One region of the Rhizobium sp. IBUN genome, then DNA from elsewhere that is predicted to be linked to it. Evidence: predicted binding sites of a transcription regulator. Region 1 holds the regulator's gene; each other region holds the start of a gene.
The links. Region 1 encodes LexA, which represses DNA repair genes until DNA is damaged. Its sites were predicted from a motif close to TGTTCNNNNTGTGTTCNG; they were not measured.

Region 1 (5,759 bases):
CGAGGTGAAACCAGGATCGTACGTGAAGGAAGCCGTGTTCTTGTACAGGGCGCCGATATCGATGACGTCAGGACCGATCGTGCCGCTCTTGACGGCGAGATCGACTGATTTGTCACCGATTTTCAGTGTTGCGCTTTGTTCCGTCATTATGATCCTCCAAACTGGCGGTTGGCGCCATAAAAGCGCCATAGGGTTAAGCGTCGTCGATGATTGCTATATGATCGCGCGCCTAATGCCAAGTTACCGTGACGCCATTTTGTGCATCGCAGTATCAACTTTTGGGCACTTCTGCGATGACCCCTGCGCATAGCAGAAGCTGATGATTATCCTTAGCTTTTCCGGCTTCCGATTTTCCTTCAGATTTTCAATCGATTATTCTTGCTTGGAAGCCCGTGAGCTTTCATTCTGGTTGTAGGGGCGGCTGTTTTTGGGCGCAATGCATGCCGGGGTTGAGGCCATTGGAGGTGAGGGAAGCCACACCCGGCGCGGACGCGTTTGGGCGCGCGGCACAGCCTTCTTTCCTCGTGCCACGAGTTCCTGCGGAACCACCGCTAACTTTCCGGACGCAATCCTTCGTGCCGTGGCCGACACGGATAAGGACTGCGTCGGATCGTTGTACCTTGTGGCTTCGGCTCGCCGTGGCAACGGAGATAGAGCATGGGGGGTTCTTCCTGGTTTCGCCCGTCTTCGCTGGGGCGGGCGCGATCCTCTGGTTCGTGCTTGGAAGTGCCCCGGCCGAGCTCCCGATGGTGGCGTGGTTCGCGGCATTCGCCGTTGTCGCGCTGATGGCGGGCCCGGGGCGCAAGCTCATTCGAAATCTCGCATTGGCGGGCTTGCTCTGCGTAACGGGGATGTTCGCGGCCCAGTTCGAGACGTGGAGCAAGGCGACCATCATATTGGACAGCGGTGACGACGACGATCATCGGCCGTGTCGAGCGCCGGGAAGGGGATGGCCGTGGCCGGTGGCGTTACATCGTCTCCGTCTCATCGACGCAATCGCCCGAGATAAAGCGGCCACCTGAGCGTGTTTCCATGGTCGCGCGAGGGCAGGCGGAACCTTTCGCCATCGGTGAGTGGGTGACGGGCCGGGCGCGATTGACGCCGCCGGCTGGGCCAGCACTGCCCGGCTCAATGATTTTGCCTTCAGCGCCTATTTCGATGGCATCGGCGCGAATGGCTTCTTCTATGGCGCGCCAAGCGCTTCATCGCCTGTAACCACCGATCAGCGGTCCGTTTGGGACAGCGCTGTGAACTGGTTGGACGTGCTTCGAAGCGGAATAGGGGACCGTATCCGCGAAATCCTGCAGGGCGACACCGGCGCCTTCGCCGCTTCTCTTGTCACCGATGAGCGACGTGCGATCTCGCAAGAATCGACCGAGGCTCTGCGGCAGGCGGGGCTGGCTCATATCGTGGCAATCTCCGGCCTCAACATGGCGCTGTCTGCCGGCATCTTCTTCGTCGGCCTGCGCCAGTTGCTGAGCCTGTTTCCATCGTGCAGGCATACCCGACCAAGAAGATTGCCGCTGCCGGAGCGCTCGTGGCGCTGACGACCTACTACATGATCTCGGGCTTCGCGGTATCGGCGGAGCGTGCACTCATCATGATGGCGATCATGCTCGCCGCGGTGTTCTTCGATCGCCCGTCGATAAGCTTGCGCGACATTGTCTTGTCCGCGAGGGTGATCCTACTCCTGTTACCATCCGAGGCCCTGGGCCCGAGCTTCCAGATGTCGTTTGCGGAGACGCTTGCTCTCGTCCCGGGTTACGCGATCTGGTCAAGAAGGCCGCCGCGCGAACATCCCTTGCTGCAGGTCGCCGCAGTAAAGCCCGTCGTTTTCATCATACGCTTCTTTGGTGGCATCCTGCTGACCTCGATGATCGGCGGCTTCTCGACCGCGCTTTTCGCCGTCGAGCACTTCCACCGGCTCAGCGCTTATGGTCTGCCGGCAAATCTCATGGCCATGCCGGTGATCTCTTTCGTGGTGATGCCGATGGGCATGTTCGCTATGCTGCTGACACCGTTTGGCCTCGACGTCATTCCGTGGAAAATTGCCGGTTTCGGGCTCGACATCGTGATCGCCATTGCCCAGATGGTCTCGGCCTGGGGCGGCAATATCGATATCGGCAAATTGCCGGGTTGGTATTTTCCTGTGGCGGTTGCAGGGTTCCTCTTACTTGCCATTCTGCGCACCAAGATCCGCTACCTCGGCGCTGGTATTGCGGCGCTGGCAACAGCGCTTGTTGCGGTTGCGCCGAGCGAACCGCCGCCCGACATCGTCATTGCCGAAGACGGCAATCTCGTCGCGATTGTGAGAGGACAAGTCCTTGCACCGAACCGGCCGCATCCGCCTGACTTCATTTTCGACCAATTGCGAAGGGCGCTCGCCGCGGAGCTAGATCAACCACCGCGATTGTTGGAGGGTGTCAACGCTATCAGGCGGCGGGACAGTCAAGGCAGATCGGAAAGGTTATCTGCCGTGGAATTGCGCAATGCCCGCGATGCGTTACGTCAGGCTGCGACGAGCGCTGAGAACCGATTTGTATGCCTGAAAGGCGCCTGGTGCACAGCCACGCACGATAGCGGCTACGTCGTGACGATCGTCGAAAATCCCGCTTACTTCGGCGCTGCGGGCGATACGGCCGATATCGTCGTGACACCCGCTCGCCTCCGCACGACGGGGTGCCGGTCAGGCGCACTTTTGTTCACCGGCGAAACCTTGCGTCGCTTTGGTGGCGCTGAGGTAAGGATCGACGATCAAGGTAGCCCCGTCGTCACGACGGCCTATACGAGGCTCGACCGCCCTTGGATCCGCCATCGGGCGTATAATTGGCGAAGCGGCACCTTTGACGGCGAGCCGCTTGCCTTCAATGATAGCGGCGAATGAGGCCGACAAGCTTGCCCTGGACCTTGACACGGTCAGGCCCGAAAATGCGCGTCTCGTAAGCCGGGTTCGCCGCCTCAAGTGCAATGGAGGCGCCTTTCCGGCGGAAGCGCTTGAGCGTCGCTTCCTCATCATCGACAAGCGCAACAACGATGTCGCCGGCATTGGCGGTGCTGCCGTTGCGGATGATTACCGTGTCGCCATCAAAGATGCCGGCCTCGATCATCGAGTCGCCCTTGACCTCAAGCGCATAGTGCTCGCCTGGGCCAAGCATGTCCGCCGGAACCGTGATGTCATGGGTATTGTTCTGAATTGCCGAAATCGGTACGCCGGCAGCAATCCGTCCCATGACCGGTACAGAGGCAGAACCGCCGTTGTCACCCTGCGGCGCTGGCTTCGGCGCCACAACTGGCTGTGGTTTGCCGAGGCTGCCTTCGATAACGCTCGGCGAAAAACCGCGGCGGGGCTGCAGGCTCGGGTTATATGCCTCGGGCAGTTTGATGACTTCCAGAGCGCGGGCCCGATTCGGCAGTCGGCGAATGAAGCCCCGTTCCTCCAGCGCGGTAATCAGGCGGTGGATGCCTGACTTCGACGCGAGGTCCAAGGCATCCTTCATTTCATCAAAAGAAGGGGGGACACCGGACTCCTTCATTCGCTCGTGAATGAAGAGAAGAAGCTCCTGTTGCTTGCGCGTCAGCATCGAAGTTGAACCCCAGAGTCGTGAAACAAAGCCAGAACAGACACTATATGTTCCATATGTGTTCCGCAAGTACCTAAATTTTCGTAAAACTTGCCTGCAACTTGCTGAGTTTTTGCGTCTCATTTGACCGAAAGCGTAGAAGGGGGTTGCATTGTCCTGTTGCCCGGCGCACATCTTCGCAAATTCCGGAGAAGTTGCCATGAGCGAAGCACATCCGCTGGACCACATCGTGCTGCCGGTTCCAAATATCAGGCTCTCACGCGAGCGTCTCGGAAAGCTGGGATTCACCGTCGCGCCCGACGCCCGGCACCCGTTTGGGACCGAGAATGCCTGCATATTCTTCGCCGACGAAACTTATCTGGAGCCTCTCGGGGTCGCTAATGCCGAACTGCATGAAGCTTCGGCGCAGAAAGGCAATGTCTTCACCGCGCGGGACCGTGCCTTTCGATTCCGATGTGGAGACGATGGGCTGTCTGCCGTGGTCTTTGCGACGGCGGATGCCGATCGCGACCATGCCCGGTTTCTGTCCGAAAAGATCAATGGCGGCGAGATGCTGCAGTTCGAGCGGCCGATGAAGATGCCCGGTGGCTCGGAGGTGACGGCCGCATTCAAGCTCGCCTTTGCAGTTGACCTGCGCGCTCCCGATTTCTTTTTCTTCACATGCCAACGTGTCAACCCGCTGCCAGCCGACCGGAAAGCCCTGCAAGTGCATCCAAATGGGGTGGTTGGGATCGCAGAGATCGTGCTTGGGGCACCCGACCCCAAGGCGTTTGGACCATTCCTGCGCGCCGCCGCCCACAGTTTGGGAACGACCAATGAGGCCTTCGGTGTGAGTGTGACAACTCCGAATGCCAGAGTGAGTGTTCTCTCCCCGGATGGACTGGACGCCTACTTCGACATCCCTGCGCCTTCCGACGATCGCGGTCTGCGTGGTGTTGCCATCGTTTTCAAAGTCGGCGATCTCGCCGTGACAGAAGCGCAATTGGCTGCTAACGGGATGACCTATACGCGCAAGAACAATCGAATTCTGGTGAAGGCCGCGCCCGGACAGGGCGCTCTCTTCGCCTTCGAGGAGAAACGATGAGCCAGACAAATTCCGAAGTCGTGGTCGGCGAAGGCGCCGGCCGCGTCACCTTTTCGAATTCCGGCAAGCTGTCGCTGATTGCCGGGCCTTGTCAGATGGAGAGCCGCGAGCATGCCTTCATGGTCGCCGGTGTGCTGAAGGAACTGTGCGACAAGCTTGGTCTCGGCCTCGTCTACAAGTCCTCCTTTGACAAGGCGAACCGGACGTCGCTGTCAGCGCAGCGCGGTATCGGCCTCGAAACGGCGCTTGAAGTGTTTGCCGATCTCAAGAAGGAATACGGCTTTCCTGTCCTGACCGACATTCATACCGAAGAGCAGTGTGCCAAGGTGTCCACCGTCGTCGACATCCTGCAGATCCCAGCTTTCCTCAGCCGTCAGACCGACCTGCTCGTTGCCGCCGCCAAGACCGGCCGCGTCATCAACGTCAAGAAGGGGCAGTTCCTCGCGCCCTGGGACATGAAGAACGTCCTCAACAAGCTGAATTCGAGCGGAAATCCGAACATCTTGCTTTGCGAACGCGGTGCTTCCTTCGGCTACAATACGCTGGTCTCCGACATGCGATCGCTGCCTATCATGGCGGCGATGGGCGCCCCCGTGGTCTTCGACGCCACGCATTCGGTCCAGCAGCCGGGCGGGCAGGGCGGTTCGAGCGGAGGGCAGCGCGAGTTCGTGGAGACGCTCGCGCGTGCGGCGGTCGCTGTCGGCGTCGCTGGCGTATTCGTGGAAACCCACGAAGATCCTGACAATGCGCCTTCGGATGGTCCCAACATGGTCTATCTGCGGGATATGCCGCGGCTTCTCGAAAAGCTGCTGGCCTTCGATGCGATTGCCAAGGCGGGATAAATGGATGGACGTGCACGCTGTCAACCGGCGAGCGCCAACCTCGTCTTTGTGGGATATGCCGATCCTGCCGTCCTCTCCGTGCCTTCGAGAGCGAAGCGAGAGAGCAGGTGATTGAGGTGTAGAGCCTCGTTGCCAAGCTCGCGGCAGGCTGCGCTGGTTTCCTCCGCCATCGCGGCGTTTTGTTGGGTGACGCTGTCCATGGTGTTGACGGCGGCATTGACCTCGACGAGCGCGGTCGTCTGTTCAGAGGAA
Region 2 (5,759 bases), on a different contig from region 1:
GTGCAGGTCTCGACTGAGAGGATTTCGTCGCCTTCTTCCTCGAGCTTCATCGCGATCTTGCCGTTGCGGTTGACCTGAACGAAGTCGGAAAGCTTGTTGCGGCGAACTGTCCCGCGCGTCGTCGAGAACATGACGTCGAGCTTATCCCAGCTGTCCTCATCCTCCGGCAACGGAAGGATCGTGGTGATGCGTTCGCCGGGCTCCAGCGGCAGCATGTTGATGAGCGCCTTGCCGCGCGCGGTCGGCGTGCCGATCGGCAGGCGATAGACCTTTTCCTTGTAGACGATACCGCGCGAGGAGAAGAACAGAACCGGCGTATGCGTGTTGAGAACGAATAGCTGGCTAACAAAATCCTCGTCGCGCGTCGTCATGCCGGAGCGGCCCTTGCCGCCACGGCGCTGGGCGCGATAGGTCGTCAGCGGCACGCGCTTGATGTAGCCGAGATGGGAGACCGTCACGACCATGTCTTCGCGGGCGATGAGATCCTCATCGTCCATTTCAAGGCCGCCGTCCATGATCTCGGTGCGGCGCGGCGTGCCGAATTCGTCGCGAACGGCTGCAAGCTCTTCTTTGACGATCGTCTGGATGCGAACCCGCGACGACAGGATTTCAAGGTAATCCTTAATCTCTTCGCCTATCTTGTTGAGTTCGTCACCGATTTCGTCACGGCCGAGTGCGGTCAGACGGGCCAGACGCAGTTCGAGGATGGCGCGCGCCTGCTCTTCCGAGAGGTTGTATGTCAGGTCCTCATTGATGCGGTGACGCGGATCGTCGATCAGGCGGATCAGGCTTTCGACATCGGCGGCCGGCCAGCGGCGCGTCATCAACTGCTCGCGTGCGGTCTGCGGATCCGGCGCCTGCCGGATCGTGCGGATGATCTCGTCAATATTGGCGACAGCGATCGCCAGGCCGACCAAGACGTGAGCGCGCTCGCGGGCCTTGCGGAGAAGGAATTTCGTTCTCCGGCTAACGACTTCCTCACGGAAGGAAACGAAGGCGCGCAGCATATCGAGTAGCGTCAGCTGTTCCGGCTTGCCGCCGTTCAGCGCCACCATGTTGCAGCCGAAGGAGGTTTGCAGCGGCGTGTAGCGGTAGAGCTGGTTCAGGATGACATCGGCATTCGCATCGCGCTTCAACTCGACGACGACGCGATAGCCCTGACGGTCGGATTCATCGCGTAGGTCGGAGATCCCTTCGATACGCTTGTCGCGCACCAGTTCGGCCATCTTCTCGATCATCGTCGACTTGTTCACCTGATACGGGATCTCGGTGATGATGATCTGTTCGCGATCGCCACGCATCGGCTCGATGGTGGCAACGCCGCGCATGATCACCGAGCCGCGACCGGTCTCGTAGGCCGAGCGAATGCCGGCGCGACCAAGGATCTTGGCGCCCGTCGGGAAGTCCGGACCCGGAATAATCTGCATGATGTCAGGCAGTTCGATCGCCGGGTTGTCGATCAGCGCAATGCAGCCGTCGATGACTTCGGACAGATTGTGCGGCGGAATATTCGTCGCCATCCCCACGGCGATGCCGCCTGCCCCGTTCACTAGGAGGTTCGGGAACTTTGCGGGAACAACGACGGGCTCGGACAGCGTGCCGTCATAGTTATCGCGGAAGTCGACCGTTTCCTTGTCGAGATCGTCGAGCAGCGAATGCGCGGCCTTCTGCAGGCGGCACTCTGTGTAGCGTTCGGCCGCCGGCGGATCGCCGTCGACGGAGCCGAAGTTGCCCTGGCCGTCGATCAGCGGAAGGCGGAGCGACCAGTCCTGCGCCATACGCGCTAGCGCGTCGTAGATCGCTGCGTTGCCGTGCGGATGGTATTTACCCATCACATCCCCGGTAACGCGGGCGCATTTGACGTATTTCTTGTTCCAGTCGATGCCGAGTTCGGACATGCCGTAAAGGATGCGCCGGTGCACGGGCTTCAGGCCGTCGCGGACATCAGGCAGGGCGCGGCTGACGATAACGCTCATGGCGTAATCGAGATACGACCGCTGCATTTCCTCCATGATGGAGATGGGCTCGATGCCTGGCGGGAGCTTCCCGCCGCCGGGGGGTGTTTGCTCAGTCAAAACAGATCACGATCTCTTCTAGAATCACTTGAAGATTTATAGCGGAAAGCCTGTTCCTACGCTAATTTTGGCACGGGTTTTGAACAGACTTTTGCGGTCTTATGAGGGCAATGGGAGTCTCTGGGACGGTTATTTGCACCGCCCTAATAACACCATTTGCCAAAATGGTCTCTCCGCATCACAATCGCGAAAAAACCAAGTGTTTATATGGGCTCACGGAGAGACAATGGCAAGCGTCGACCAACTGATCAACGCCTTCACGACGCTGCTTGTCACGATCGACCCGCCTGGTCTTGCTCCACTCTTTCTCGGGCTCACGACCGGCATGAGCCGCAGCCAGCGAAAACAGGTGGCGCTGCGCGGCTCGATCATCGCCTTTGTCATTCTTGCCGCTTTCGCCCTGTTCGGGGCCAGCGTGCTCGGGGTGCTCGGAATCTCGATCGGCGCCTTCCGCATTGCCGGTGGTCTTCTGTTATTCTGGATCGCCTTTGAAATGGTGTTCGAGAAGCGGCAGGACCGTAAGGAGAAGACGAGCACAGCCGCAATCACCGTCGATCATATCCATAATATCTCGGTCTTTCCGTTGGCGATCCCTCTGATCGCCGGTCCCGGTGCCATTTCGGCGACGATCCTAATTGCCGGATCGATGCAGGCTTCGCTCGAGCGGGCGCAATTGATCATTGTCATCGCATTGAGTCTGCTGCTGCTGTTTCTCTCGCTGCTCATCGCCGAAAGACTTGATCGCTTCCTCGGCGTAACGGGGCGCGCAATTCTGACACGCCTTCTCGGTGTCATCCTGGCGGCGCTTGCCACGCAGTTCGTCGTCGACGGTTTGAGATCTACCCTCATGACGACGCCAGCCGGCTAGGTCAAAAAGCCGGTTACCTGCACGGCTTCCATCGCGGCAAGCTCGGGGGGCGTCCAATCCCGGAGATTGAAAAGCGGACGGCGCACCTTGCGGCGCGCCGTCCAACTTATGCCACGAATACTCTGCGATCAAAACGGGATATCGTCGTCGAGATCGCGCGAGAAGTTTCCACCGCCGCCGCCACCGCTGCTGCGGCCAGATGATTGCGACGGCGCGCCGTAGTCGTCGCCGTAGCCACCGCCGCCACCGAAATCGTTGCCGCCGGCATTACTGCCGCGACCACCGCCGAAGCCGGAGCTTGCGCCGCCACCCTCGCCGCGACCGTCCAGCATCGTCAGCGTCGAGCCGAAGCCCTGCAGAACGACTTCCGTCGAATAGCGGTCCTGGCCGTTCTGGTCTTGCCACTTACGCGTCTGCAGCGCGCCTTCGATGTAGAGCTTGGCGCCCTTCTTCACATACTGCTCGACGACCTTGCAGAGGCCTTCGTTGAAGACTACGACCGTATGCCATTCCGTCTTCTCGCGGCGTTCGCCGGAGGTGCGATCACGCCAGGTCTCGGACGTCGCGATGCGAAGGTTGGCGATCGGCCGGCCATCCTGGGTCCGCCGGATTTCGGGGTCAGCGCCCACGTTCCCGATCAGAATTACCTTGTTTACGCTGCCAGCCATACTTTCACCTTACCTGCCGCCCTGCCCGGCGGCGCTTGAAACAATCGGTGCACCTTAAACCATAGAGCGCCGGCGATGGGTGTCCATCGCCGGTTCATCCACAAGGAATTTTGTTCTTTATTTGTTCTAGTTTATCCCTATGATCCTGTCAACCGAATCGAAAACCTTGCAGCAGACGGACATTCAGCCTCGACTCGCCAGCCGGCATCACTAAATAAGGGGCTTGTTCCAGCACAGAAGCAGAAGACGATGAGCGAACTGAAGACGATTTCCATCCGCGGCGCGCGCGAGCACAATTTGAAGGGCATCGATCTCGATCTGCCGCGAAACAAACTCATCGTCATGACCGGCCTTTCGGGATCCGGCAAGTCGTCGCTTGCCTTTGACACGATCTATGCCGAAGGACAGCGACGCTATGTCGAAAGCCTTTCGGCCTATGCGCGCCAGTTCCTTGAAATGATGCAGAAGCCTGACGTCGATCAGATCGACGGCCTGTCGCCAGCGATTTCGATCGAGCAAAAGACGACCTCGCGCAACCCACGCTCGACGGTCGGTACGGTGACCGAGATCTATGACTACATGCGCCTGCTCTTTGCCCGCGTCGGCGTACCCTATTCGCCCGCGACCGGGCTGCCGATCGAGAGCCAGACGGTCAGCCAGATGGTCGATCGCGTGCTGGAATTCGGAGAAGGCACGCGTCTCTATATTCTCGCCCCGCTCGTGCGCGGGCGTAAGGGGGAGTACAAGAAGGAACTGGCAGACCTGATGAAAAAGGGTTTCCAGCGCGTCAAGGTCGACGGCCAATTCTACGAGATCGCCGACGTGCCAGCCCTGGACAAGAAGTACAAGCACGATATCGACGTCGTGGTCGACCGTATTGTGGTGCGGCCGGATACGGCGTCGCGCCTTGCCGACAGCTTCGAGACTTCGCTCAAGCTCGCCGATGGCCTCGCCGTTGCGGAATTCGCCGACAAGCCGCTGCCGCCGGAAGAAACTGCCGCCGGCGGCTCCGCCAACAAGTCGCTTAATGAAACGCATGAACGCGTTCTCTTCTCCGAGAAGTTCGCCTGCCCGGTATCGGGCTTCACCATTCCCGAGATCGAGCCGCGGCTTTTTTCCTTCAACAATCCAGCCGGCGCCTGCCCGACCTGCGACGGTCTCGGAGCGCAGCAGAAGATCGACGCCAACCTGATCGTGCCGGAGCCTGAGCGCACGCTGCGCGATGGCGCCATTGCACCGTGGGCGAAGTCGACCTCTCCCTATTACAATCAGACGCTCGAAGCTCTCGGTAAGCACTATGGCTTCAAGCTCGGCGCCCGTTGGAACGATCTTTCGGAGCAGGCGAAGGATGTCATCCTGAATGGTACCGACGAAAAGATCGAGTTCCACTATGCCGATGGCGCGCGGTCCTATACCACGCACAAGAATTTCGAGGGCATCATCACCAATCTCGAGCGTCGCTGGAAGGAGACGGATTCCGCCTGGGCGCGAGAGGAAATCGAGCGCTATATGTCGGCAGCCCCCTGCCCGTCTTGTGGCGGTTTCCGCCTGAAGCCGGAGGCGCTTGCCGTCAAGATCAATACGCTGCATATCGGCCAGGTGACCGACATGTCGATCCGCGTCGCCCGAGACTGGTTCGAGGTCCTGCCGCAGTCGCTGAGCGCCAAGCAGAACGAGATTGCCGTTCGCATTCTCAAGGAGATCCGCGACCGCCTGCGCTTCCTCAATGACGTAGGCCTGGATTATCTCAGCCTGTCGCGAAACTCCGGCACCTTGTCGGGGGGCGAGAGCCAGCGCATCCGGTTGGCGTCGCAGATCGGTTCCGGCTTGACCGGCGTATTGTATGTCCTCGACGAGCCATCGATCGGTTTGCATCAGCGCGACAACGCTCGGCTGCTTGATACGCTGAAGCACCTTCGCGATATCGGCAACACCGTGATCGTGGTCGAGCATGACGAGGACGCGATCTTGACCGCCGACGATGTCGTCGACATCGGTCCCGCCGCCGGCATCCATGGTGGCCAGGTGATCGCCCATGGCACGCCACAGGAGATCATGGCGAACCCTAAGTCGCTGACCGGCAAATATCTGTCCGGTGAACTCGGCGTTCCGGTTCCCGACGAGCGCCGTAAGCCCAAGAAGGGCAAG
Region 3 (5,759 bases), on a different contig from region 1:
GGAAGCGATGCGTCCAGTCGTGTCCGCCGCGCGTCAGGATGCGAACGTTACCCTTGTTGAGGTGGACCGCGATCCGATACCCATCCCATTTTACTTCATAGAACCATTCGTCGCCGACCGGCGGGCGCGGCTTCAAAAGCGCCAGGCACGGCTCGATTCGGTCGGGCATTGGGTCGAATGGCAGCTGAGGCTGCTTGGGGTCGCGCGGCTCTCGTGGACGGGAACGGATTGGCTGGTCGTCGGCCAGCAACGGCCGTTCACGAGGAGCTTTCACCATTAGCCAGCCTTTTTCATCTCGGCGATGTCGTCGGGAAGTACGTGCATGCCTGCCTCGTGGGCAGCATCGACGAACGCGGCCCTGGCTATATCGGCATCGGTATAGAATTCCAAAGCCTCCACCGATCGCATCAGCGCACTGTGAAATTTGTCGCCGCCGCGATGATGCCATTTGCCGCTGAGCAGCATGGCCGCCAGTTGGTCGACGGTCTCGGCTTTTCGATATCGTCCCATGCCATCGATTTCGACCTGCAGGGGCTTAATAAACACGGGAAGATCGACGGCCACGGCGAAACTCCTTGACATATCTCCGTCCACTACAATGCCAAGTGATTCGTTTGTCTAGGGGAGTGAAAATATATAAGTCCAGCGGAACAAAAGCGTCGCATGGGAGTTAGTCTTTCCCCTGAAGGACAGCAGTTTCCATTTGGAAAACACTTCTCTGGGTCCACTCTGATGTGGCTTTTTGCGAGATTGCTCAACTCTTTATATCAGTCCTCCCTAAGTCAAAGAGCGTTGTGTCGTTACCCAGCGAGCCATGCTGCCTCAATCTGCGTTGGATTCCCGTACCTCCCGGGCGCACCAACTGGCAGGTCCTCAAGCATGGCTCTGCCACTTATTTGCGCTCAGTTCCCACAGTTGATCATCGCTCAGATCTTGGCTTCCAACCCCGCGTTAGACCGCTGCTCATGCATTTCCGAGCGGTATCGAGCTGCTCTCGAAGGAAGCGGCAGTCGTCGATCAGCGTGGCAATCGTGGCACGCAGATCGCCATCGTGCCACTCTATAGCTTGATCGACTGGACTAATTTCCTCGCGCACTTGCTTCATCGCAGACATGACATTTCCTTTGTCGTCTTCGGTTTCATCGGACAGGATTTGTTGAGCACCCGGCGTCACTGCTCGGCGAACATGCGCGTCACGCGGCGTGTACCAGCAAGGTGGATTGGATGAGTGATCCTGGTAAACTCAACTGGCATGGGCGGATCGATTTCCTCCGGTACTCCAGGTTCCAGCCGAGGTTGGGATCGCAATGCGACCGGACAAATCACAAGCTTCGACTTCGAACTCGGCACACTCGCCAGCTTTCACTCTCATTAACTCCAGTATCCAGCGAGCCCTTCCCACACCAGGAACAGGAAGCTCTTCCGATGGCATAACGCTCACCCTCCATCGCGTGGCCGAGGCCGTTGGCTGACCGAAGTCAGTTGCCTCGGTCTGTCGGCGCCACCGCCGAATAATCAATCCCAGTGTGCCGGACTTTTCCGCCGCCAGTTGCAGCCGTCGGGATGCCGTCATCGGCAGTCGAACCAATTCAGCAACGACGGCTCCTAGTGCACCGTAGGAAAGGGCTTCCTCCATCGACGCGAGAACATCCTCCTCTCGGTCCGCCTCGACGAATATTACCCGGTTCGGGTGAAGGCCGACCTGCGCAAGGGCAGGAAAGAAGAGGTCCGGTCGGGTAAGGCACCAAATCACCTTCCCTTTCGTGCGAGCGGCGACCCCGGCTGCAAAAAGGGCTGCGGCTGCCCCATCCACGGCCCCCGCACCACCGCCCGCGAACTCGTGGATCGCTCCCAATGCCAGCCCCCCACCAGGCAGATGGCTATCAATCTCCGGCACACCAAATGGCAGGGCGCATTTGCGTCGCGATAGGGCGCCATCAAGATGAGAAATACGCTCGCGAAGCTCGGAGATAACTGGGTTTGCGCTCGCATGCGCCATCTGTAGCCTTCGTCAATTCATGGGTTCCATCTCGCTTTGGAAGCGATTGTGTTCTACATTTGTTCCTGTAAGGCAGCCTAGTCAATAGGGCTATTCGCGGTCACCATGGGCAGCTCGGCTTTTCTAGGGGTGGCATGAAAATGATTTGCGAACGAATCCAATGCCGTAGCCGGTCGAAATTCAAATGCGTACGATATCTTACCAATGAGAAAAAATTCCTGCGACGAGAGAACCTTGCGGAAGTATCGCGGCCCAATCATTATCTTGGTGTGCGGCGTCTGCGACCGGAGTATCGAACTCGACCGGAAGGCCGTAGTCAGGCAGTGCGGAGCCAGTCTGTGCTTTTTGGCAATTACGGCGACGGCTGACCGGGTGCTCCCGAATGAACGCTTTAGATGGAATTGACCGATGCGAGGCGCATTTTCCTTGCCTCCCTCACCCGGAACAAGAGTGAATAGGCTAGGCCCGCTAATTGAGCCGATCGGTAGCCTTCGTTGAAAAGGTCAACGGCCGCAATCACGTCGCGTGATGTTGAGACACGGGCGTTCCCTGCGCCATCGGCCAATCCACGCAACACGAAATGCAACATGCGACATGCCCCGGCAATTCTATGGCCCGGCAAACAGTTACGACCTTCCAATCTATCCTAGGATGCGGGCTGCGCCACGGCCTCGGCAATCGGAGCGGGTCGTCGTTCCAATTCAGCTGGAATCCCGAACCACAGGACATAAAGCGCCGGCAGGAAGATCAACGTCAGTGCGGCAGCGACCACCAGTCCGCCCACCACAGTAAAGGCGAGCGGCGACCAGAACGGATCTCGGATGATCGGCAGCATGCCGAGGATCGTCGAACCGGCGGTCAGGAAAACCGGCCGCAGACGCTGCGCCGTGACGTCGATGACGCCCTGCCAACTCCTGCCTTCCTCCTCCATCCGTCTATCGATCTGGTCGATCAGCACCACTGAGTTTCGGGTGATCATGCCGATGAGCGCGATCATGCCGAGGACGGCGATGAAACCGACTGGCACGCGAGTGATCAACATGATCAGCACGACGCCAATCAACCCGAGCGGAACAACGCTGACGACCAGGATGAGGCGCTGCACACTCTGCAGCTGAAACATCAGGACGATGAGGATGATGACCGCCATGACCGGCAGCATGGCTACGACTGCTGCGAGTCCATCTTCCGCACCCTCAACGGAGCCACCGACCTCGATGAGGTAGTTGGGATTGTCGCGAATGAGTGCAGCGATCTGCGGCGTGGCGGCATCGACGATGTCAGTCGCCAGCACTCCTTTTTCCGCGTCGGCCTGGACGGTGATCGTAGTCGAGCGGTCATGCCGCCAGATCAACGGCTGCGTTGTCTGGTATTCCACCGTCGCAATGCTTGAAAGCGGCACGGTGTGATTGGGACCGACCGGGATCTGGAGCGAACGCAGCGTATTGATGTCGACACGTTGGTCCTCCGTCGCACGTGCGACAACGTTGACCAGATAGATGGAATCACGCACCTGGGTGATCGGCAGGCCAGAGGAGGTCGCAAATAGCGTCTGCGCGATAACGGACGAGTTCAACCCGACCAGCCTGGCGCGGTCTTGGTCGACGTTGATGACGACCTTCCGGATAGGTTCGTTCCAGTCGAGGTGCGGTTGAACGGCGCCCGGGAGGGTGTGGAGAACGTCAGCAACCTTCCAGGCGAGATTGCGCACACCGACGATATCAGGGCCGCTGACGCGATATTGAACGGGCCAGCCGACTGGTGGCCCCATTTCCAACGGAGAGACACGAGCGATGATCTCTGGAAACTGTTCGTCGAGGAGTTTTTGCAGCCTCTGCTGCAGGGCGTCCCGCTGGGAAACGCTCTTGCTGATGACGACCGCCTGCGCGCGGAAGGGTGCGGGTGGATTGAGGTCCATCGAGAGATAGAACCGGATCGGGTCGGAGCCGACGTAGAAGCTCCAGTTGGCAACCCCTTCGTCGGCGGCGAGGATTTCCTCCACCCGCTTCACCTGGGCGGCAGTCGCCTCCTGCGAGGCATCTTGTGGCAGGACGAGCGACAGAAGTAATTCCGGACGATCTGACGATGGGAAAAATTGCCGGCGCATATACTGCGAGCCGAAAAGCGACGCGGCAAACAGGGCGACGGTCGCCAGAATGACGAGAACGCGCATGCGGACGCAGGCGCCGAGCAGCCTCTTGAAACCACGGATAAGCTTGCTCTCGGTCTTTTCGCCGGCTTTTTCGCTCGGCTTCAGGACGGCAAGGCCAACGATCGGTGTCAGAAGCACCGCGACCAGCCAGGACACGATCAGGGAAAAGCCGATCACGAAGAACAGCGAGCGCGCGTATTCGCCCGAGGAACTCTGGGCGAAGCCAACCGGAATGAAGCCTGCAATGGTGACAAGCGTTCCCGCAAGCATCGGAAAGGCGGTGGATGTATAGGCGTACGCTGCCGCCTTCACGCGGTCCATTCCTTCCTCGAGCTTCGCCATGGTGATCTCAACCGTCACCATCGTGTCGTCGATCATCAACGTCAGCGCGATGATCAGCGCACCGAGCGAGACACGTTGCAGTGCAATGCCGGTGATGTCCATGAAGAGGAAGGTCAGCGCCATCACCAGCGGGATCGAGACTGCGACGGCAAGGCCCGCTCGCACGCCGAGTGCCAGGAAACTGACACCAAGGACGATGACGACGGCCTGCGCCAGCGAAGTCGTGAAGCCGCGAATGGCGGTTTGCACTACTGTCGGCTGGCTCGCGACACGCGTCAGGTCGATGCCGATCGGCAGGTCGTGCTCGAAACGGTTCATGACGGTATCGATGTTTCGGCCAAGCTGCAGAATGTCGCCGCCGGAGGCCATCGAGACGGCAAGCCCGATCGCCGGCTTGCCGTCGACGCGAAAGCGCGGTTGCGGCGGATCGACGGTGCCGCGCACGATATCGGCGATGTCGCCGAGGCGAACGAAGCCGGAGGCGGTCGGAATATTGAGCTCGCGCAGATCCTTTTCGCTGGCGAGACTGCCGGAGACCTCCAAGACCGTGCGATCGCGCTCGGTCGTCAGCTGGCCGGTGGGAAGAACGGCGTTCTGCGCCTGAATTGTCGAGATCACGTTCGGCATGCTGAGGCCAAGGCTGGCGAGCCGATTGGTCGAGAACTCGATGAAGATCGTCTCGTCCTGCGTGCCAATAAGCTGAACCTTGCCGATATCGTCGAGCTTGAGCAGACGGTTGCGCGCCTCGTAGACCCAGTCACGCACTTCGCGGTCACCGAAGCCGTCGGCAGTGAAACCGTAGATGATACCAAAGGTATCGCCGAAATCGTCATTGAAGAACGGCCCGCGGACGCCAGCCGGAAGCGTCGAGACGATGTCGCCGACCCTGGTTCGGGCCTGATACCAGGATTCACCGACCTGGTCGGGCGGCGTTGCGTCGTCGAGCACCACGTAGATCACTGACTGGCCGGCGCTGGTCAGGCTCCTCAGGTGATCGAGATGCGGCACCTCCTCGAGTGTCCGCTCCAGCCGGTCCGTAATCTGGTCCGTCGTCTGCTCGATGGTGCCACCTGGCCACGCGGCAGACACGATCATCGTCTTGAAGGTGAATTCCGGGTCCTCGTCGCGGCCGAGATTGAAATAGGCGAGGATGCCGCCGACAGCACTCAGAAATGCGAGGAAGACGATCAGGCTTTTGCGCTGAATGGCCCATTCGGAGAGATTGAATCCTCCGTTCATTGGACGCTTCCTTCAAGCAGGCGAACC

Region 2: the regulator LexA is predicted to act here: its motif matches at 3,723-3,740, upstream of uvrA (excinuclease ABC subunit UvrA).
Region 3: the regulator LexA is predicted to act here: its motif matches at 2,049-2,066, upstream of RHIBUN_RS0108565 (ImuA family protein).

The regions. Positions count from the first base shown of each region.
Region 1 is NZ_AZNV01000005.1:82,392-88,150, reverse strand. Features, by position in the region: gene gltA (citrate synthase) at 1-147, opposite strand, end outside; partial or broken gene RHIBUN_RS33155 (ComEC/Rec2 family competence protein) at 594-2,884, shown strand; gene lexA (transcriptional repressor LexA) at 2,865-3,581, opposite strand; gene RHIBUN_RS0107170 (VOC family protein) at 3,781-4,665, shown strand; gene kdsA (3-deoxy-8-phosphooctulonate synthase) at 4,662-5,507, shown strand; gene RHIBUN_RS0107160 (methyl-accepting chemotaxis protein) at 5,528-5,759, opposite strand, start outside.
Region 2 is NZ_AZNV01000023.1:88,809-94,567, reverse strand. Features, by position in the region: gene gyrA (DNA gyrase subunit A) at 1-2,075, opposite strand, end outside; gene RHIBUN_RS0120520 (MarC family protein) at 2,302-2,943, shown strand; gene RHIBUN_RS0120515 (single-stranded DNA-binding protein) at 3,072-3,611, opposite strand; gene uvrA (excinuclease ABC subunit UvrA) at 3,861-5,759, shown strand, end outside.
Region 3 is NZ_AZNV01000006.1:162,467-168,225, forward strand. Features, by position in the region: gene ligD (non-homologous end-joining DNA ligase) at 1-277, opposite strand, end outside; gene RHIBUN_RS0108555 (DUF982 domain-containing protein) at 277-564, opposite strand; gene RHIBUN_RS0108565 (ImuA family protein) at 1,244-1,999, opposite strand; gene RHIBUN_RS0108570 (efflux RND transporter permease subunit) at 2,646-5,732, opposite strand; gene RHIBUN_RS0108575 (efflux RND transporter periplasmic adaptor subunit) at 5,729-5,759, opposite strand, start outside.